DNA from 2 places in the Psychrosphaera sp. genome. Region 1 is predicted to be linked to the other one. Evidence: predicted binding sites of a transcription regulator. Region 1 holds the regulator's gene; the other holds the start of a gene.
The links. Region 1 encodes ArgR, which controls arginine synthesis, uptake and breakdown. Its sites were predicted from a motif close to ANTGAATANNTATTCANT; they were not measured.
Positions count from the first base shown of each region.

Region 2: the regulator ArgR is predicted to act here: its motif matches at 1,396-1,413, upstream of argE (acetylornithine deacetylase).

Region 1 covers NZ_CEYNSH010000004.1:69,764-72,979, forward strand. The annotation lists gene AC4E96_RS02215 (SPFH domain-containing protein) at 1-904, shown strand, start outside; gene AC4E96_RS02220 (NfeD family protein) at 914-1,366, shown strand; gene argR (transcriptional regulator ArgR) at 1,561-2,025, opposite strand; gene mdh (malate dehydrogenase) at 2,170-3,111, shown strand.
Region 2 covers NZ_CEYNSH010000005.1:89,915-93,130, reverse strand. The annotation lists gene argE (acetylornithine deacetylase) at 1-1,113, opposite strand, end outside; gene AC4E96_RS02870 (N-acetyl-gamma-glutamyl-phosphate reductase) at 1,428-2,558, shown strand; gene argB (acetylglutamate kinase) at 2,555-3,216, shown strand, end outside.

The sequences.
Region 1 (3,216 bases):
CGAATTTGCAGCCCTTATTTTAGTTATTGTTTTACTAAAATCATCCATTAAGTTTGTCCCACAAAACCGTGCTTATGTGATTGAGCGATTTGGTAAGTTTAATAAAACCATCGAAGCTGGTCTTAACTTTATTGTCCCTTTTATCGATGTGGTTGCCTATGACCGCTCTTTAAAGGAACAGGCATTTGATGTCCCTGGCCAATCAGCAATCACCAAAGACAATATTTCGCTTATCGTTGATGGGGTTTTGTATTTCCGTGTACTTGACCCGTACAAAGCCTCATATGGCGTAGACGACTATGTATTTGCCGTCATCCAACTTGCCCAAACTACAATGCGTAGTGAAATCGGTAAGATGGAGCTAGACAAAACATTTGAAGAGCGTGACTCACTAAACACCAATATTGTTGCGTCTATTAATGAAGCATCTTCACCTTGGGGTGTTCAGGTATTGCGTTATGAAATTAAAGACATTGTACCGCCGTCTTCTGTTATGGAAGCGATGGAACGTCAAATGAAAGCCGAACGTGAAAAGCGTGCAAAGGTTCTTGAGTCGGAAGGTGATCGCCAAGCAGCAATTAACGTTGCAGAAGGTGAAAAACAATCTCAGGTTTTAGCCGCAGAAGCTGAAAAAGCCGAACAAATCCTTAAAGCCGAAGGTGAAGCGAAAGCAATCATGCAAGTTGCTGCAGCACAAGCAGAGGCGCTTGAGCTTGTTGGTAACGTTGCTAAGACAGAGCAAGGTCAAAAAGCAATTCAGCTTGATTTGGCTACGAAAGCGATTGATGCGAAACAAGCAATTGCTAAAGAATCGTCAGTGGTGCTTTTGCCGGACTCTAGTACGGATGCAAGTAGCGTTGTTGCTCAAGCAATGACCATCATTGATACCTTAAACAAGAAGTAAGGAGTCAGTATGTGGATTTTTGATAATACAGCACAAATTTTAATGGCCTTAGGCATTATGATGGCGGTTGTAGACATTGTTGTGCTGGGCTTTGCGACGTTCTTTTTAACCTTAATTGGTTTGGCAGTCCTTACGACCGGCGTACTTTTAAACTTTGGGGTAATGACAGATTCTTGGGCAAATATACTGATATCTGTCGCAGTTCTGTCAGCTATTTATACTGCTTTATTATGGAAGCCTCTGAGTCGTCTTCAGCAAGACACCAAGCCACAAGAAGTCAAATCGGACATTATTGGGCACCAATTCCATCTGGAAACGGATGTAACCGCCAGCCAACCAGGCATGTATTTGTACTCAGGCGTAAATTGGAAAATTGAAGCAGACGAAGAGCTTACCGCTGGTGCAAAAGTAGAAGTGACCCAAGTTAAAGTGGGTGTAATGAGAGTAAAGCCCGTTGAGTAGTGAGTTATGACACCGTAATTCAATACAACGTGTCACTAAGAAACTAAAAAGCCTGCAGTCGAGCAGGCTTTTTGTTTTCTGTAATTGCCACAATTATCCTAATTGGAAATTTAGCTTTCATTCGCATAGTAGCCCTATTCTTGACATCGAATGTGGACCGAATGGAATAGGGCAGTCACGACAGCTCTATTTAATTAGACAGTTTCAAATAGCGCTTTGACGTTGGCTAGGGTGTGTTCGATTTCACTGACCTTCAAAGGGGCGATAAAGATGGTATCGTCACCGGCAATCGTACCTAATACACCTTCTGCTTTACCAACTGAGTCCAACAAACGAGCAATTAGCTGTGCAGCTCCCGGGCTCGTTTTGATAATGACCATAGCTTCGTTGTGATTGACGTCTAGCACTAATTGTCTAAGAGGGCTTTTAGCTGTTGGCATACCAAGTTCGGCTGGCAAACAATAAACCATTTCTTGTTTGGCGTTACGAGTTCGAACTGCGCCAAAGCGGGTTAACATTCTCGACACTTTTGATTGGCTGACGTTATCAAAACCCAACGCTTTTAGTGCATCTACGATCTCACCTTGTGAACCGAAGCGTTCTTCGTTTAAAAGGTCTTTAAATGCTTTGATTAGGGCGTCTTGTTTATTTTGCGTCATTGTATTTATTCCTTGCCAATCTTTTGAGCGGAATTTTAATGCATTTCAACATATAATACTAATTGCGAATTGAGTTTTGGCGGATATTTAAGTAAGGTTGCCGGCAAAATTTACTTCAGATCATAATTTAAATCGGAGATTAATATGAAAGTAGCAGTGTTAGGTGCCGCTGGTGGTATCGGTCAGGCTTTATCTTTATTACTAAAAACTCAGTTACCTGCGGGTTCTGAATTGTCATTATATGACGTTGCGCCAGTTGTTCCAGGTGTTGCTGTTGATCTTAGCCACATCCCTACTCAAGTAAAAGTAGAAGGTTTTGGTAAAGACGACCTAGAAAAAGCATTAACGGGTGCTGACATTGTATTAATCCCTGCAGGTGTTCCTCGTAAACCTGGTATGGATCGTTCAGATCTTTTCAACATCAACGCTGGTATCGTGAAGACGTTGGTTGAAGGTTGTGCGGACTTCTGTCCAGATGCATGTATCAGCATCATCACTAACCCTGTTAACACAACAGTAGCAATTGCTGCTGAGACGTTAAAAGCAAAAGGCAAGTACAACCCAGCTAAGCTTTTCGGTGTAACGACACTTGACGTTATCCGTGCTGAAACATTCGTTGCGGAAGCAAAAGGCCTAAACTGTGAAGATATCGTTGTTCCAGTTATCGGTGGTCACAGTGGTACAACTATCCTTCCTCTTCTTTCTCAAGTTGAAGGTGTAGAGTTCACTCAAGAAGAAATCGAAAAACTAACTCATCGTATCCAAAACGCGGGTACTGAAGTTGTTGAAGCTAAAGCCGGTGGCGGTTCTGCAACACTTTCAATGGGTCTAGCGGCTGCGCGTTTCTGCTTAAGCCTAGTTGACGCATTAAACGGTGAAGAAGACGTATTCGAATTCACTTATGTTGAAGGTGACGGTTCAGACGCTCGTTTCTTTGCTCAGCCAGTTTTACTTGGTAAAAACGGCGTTCAAGAAATTTTCGACTACGGCGAGTTAAGCGACTACGAAGCAAAATGTAAAGCTGACATGCTTGACGGCCTAAAAGGTGACATCACGTTAGGCGAAGAGTTCGTTAACGGTCAATAATCGTTAGGCTCGTTAATAAGGACGGGCCATACTTAAAATTAAAAAGCACCCAAAGGGTGCTTTTTTTGTATCAAAATAATTATTTTAGGCACTTAATACACGTGA
Region 2 (3,216 bases), on a different contig from region 1:
AGCTTCGGTACAATAATCGACAGCACAACACGTCATATTTGTAACAGACTCGGCAACGTCAAATGCACACTTAGAGTCATTCATGCTGAAGGTTGCATGCGTGTTAGCCTGATCATTAGAGTGTGGTGCAAAGCTTGGACAAGGCAAGTGCAATTCTTCGATATGTAACCGTCCGGGATACTGCTTGGCGATTGGCTCTAACTGTTTATTTAAAAGATAAATGAGATCTTTATCGGAGACGCCCGGAATAGCTCGTATATCGATATCTAAATAACACTCCCCACAAATTCGGTTGGCATTGTCGCCGCCGTGAATGGCACCAAAGTTTAGGGTTGGGTAGGGAACATCAAAATCACCGTCTTGAAACGACATGGCTAAATACTGTTTGAAAGACATGAGCCGATTTAACACATCCATCATAATCTCAATCGCATTGATTCCGTGGGCTGGATTGCTTGAATGGCCCGATTTACCCTTAATATTGATTCGATGTGACATATGGCCTTTATGTTTAAAGACGGGCGCCAACCCAGTGGGCTCTCCGATAATGGCGACATCAGCTTTGAGTAACTGTTGTTCAGCAAAATATCGAGCACCAGCCATCGTCGTTTCTTCATCAGCGGTCGCTAAAACGTAAAGCGGCTTTTTGAGTTTATTAATTTCACCACTTTCTTTTAGCTCCTTTAATGCCTCGACAATAAAAACAAAAAAGCTTTTCATGTCACAAGTACCTAAACCATAAAACCTGTTGTCTTTGCTTTGAAGCTTGAGCGGATCATGACTCCATCGTTTTTCATCAAAAGGAACAGTATCACTATGACCTGCCAGCAGCAGGCCACCTTCATGGTTGTCTTGTTTGGATTGATTATCTTTGTGTGAATTTTGCTTTTGCGGGATAAATCGTGCGAGTAAATTGAACTTGTCATTACTATTAGGCACTGGATAAATATCGACGCTCGCACCCAACGCCTCAAAATAATCCGCTAATACCGAAACGACTTTTAAATTACTTTCATCCCATTTCGATAGATTAGAGCTAATGGATGAGGTGCTGATCACCTGAGTTAATATCTGCTCAAAGGTGGGAAGTGTCCCTGTAATTACGTCCGTCATGTTCTATTCAACTTAATTAAAAATATTTATGTTAATTTATTGCATAATAATTCATGTGGTGTTAGTTTTCTACTATTGGTATCGTCAAATTCAAAATAAGTCATTGGCGGTTCGCTTTAACTAACAGATATAACAAGGAATCAAAGGTGGGTTTACCTACAAGCTCACGACGATAAGACTTTCATAAAGTTTAAAAGTTTCTGTGTCGTTCAGTTGTTCTTTTTTAAAGGCAACTTCGACCAAGATATTAAGGATGTATCTGCTTTCGTTGTGCAGATTGTTGTTGAATTTAAATTCACTTTTGGTGGTTTGTTATGAATGTGGCCGTAATTGGTGCAAGTGGTTATGTCGGAGCCGAATTGGTTGGCCTACTACTTGCGCACAAAAAAGTTTCGATTAAACATTTGGTGGTATCGGAAAATAGCACTTCTTCTATGCTATGTTTTTCAGAGCTTCACGCTCGCTGGCAGGGGATCTGTGATTTACCCCTGCAGCCTTTTTCCAAAAATTGGTTATCACAAAATTCTACAAAATTAGACGCGGTTTTCTTAGCCACACCGCATGAGTTTTCTGCCCAATGGGCACCTGTTTTTCTAGAGTTAGAGATTCATGTTTTTGATTTGTCGGGTGCATATCGTTTAGGCAATGCAGATTCGTATCCTACTTATTATGGTTTTGAACACCCATCTCCCGCACTGCTTTCTCAGGCTATTTATGGTCTGGCCGAATGGTTAACAGACAGTGATATTGAGAAATTGAGTTTTCAATCCCAATCAAAGGCAGTATCTCCGTCAAAGCCATGTATTAAGCCAACGTCAAGTGATGAAACCGTTAAAAAAACTTCAGATTCATTACTGGTGGCTTTACCTGGTTGTTATCCAACTGCAAGCTTACTCGCACTAAAACCATTAAAACAATCTCAACTTATCACAGAAGACTTGGTCGTGATCAACGGAATTAGTGGTGTCAGCGGTTCAGGACGCAGTGCTCAATTGGCCAATAGCTTCAATGAAGTCAGCTTACGTCCATACAATATTTTGCAGCATCGTCATCAGCCAGAAATCTCCCAAGCACTGAGTACGCCAGTGGTCTTCAATCCGCATCTAGCGCCTTATAAACGTGGCTTATTGGTGACAGTGACGGTCAAAGTACCAGAAGGCACGTCAGAAGCAGTAATCAACAAGGCCTTTCATGATGCGTATGACACTAAGGCTATGGTGCGAATAAAGAGTACATGGCCGCAAATTGATGATGTTGCACATACACCTTTTGCTGATATTCATTGGACATTTTGTCAAACCTCAAAGGTACTTGTCGTGGCGGTTGCTATCGACAACTTATTAAAAGGTGCGGCATCACAAGCTGTTCAATGTTTGAATATTTCACTTGGCTTACCTAGCTCTTACTCGCTCGTTCCAGAGTTAGCAGAGGAGGTGGCCGCATGACAAATGCTCTCGTTATCAAAATCGGAGGTGCGATATTAGAGCGCGATGGTGCGTTGCAGCGCTTCATGGAAATCGTCGCCCAACTGAAGGTCTCTGATCCACAAAAAGCAATTGTTGTTGTTCACGGCGGCGGTGTCATTGTCGATGCTATGTTGCAACAAGCAGGTTATGTCAGCGAAAAACGCAATGGCGCAAGAGTGACACCCTTTGAGCAGATGCCAACTATAAGCGGCGCATTATCTGGTTATGTGAACAAAGCTGTCGTTTCCATTGCGACTCAAGTTGGTTTGAATCCGGTTGGACTGTCACTCGTTGACGGTACTTTAGCAACATGCGAAATGAATCGAGAAGGACTTGGGGCAGTAGGGATACCTAAAGCAAACCAAAAACAGCTACTCGAAGTGTTATTACAAGCCGGCTTTTTACCAATTATCTCCTCAATAGGAATGGTAGAAACAGGTGAACTGGTTAACCTAAATGCTGATGACGCAGCCGTTGTCGTCAGTGAACTTCTAGACGCTGAGCTTTTATTATTGACAGACGTCGATGGCGTATTAGGCGCCGATGGTCAACTTTTATCATCCCTAACTCATCTCGATGCCCAACATCTCATCGCTTCTGGAGTCATTTCAGGTGGAATGACGGCCAAAATACAAGC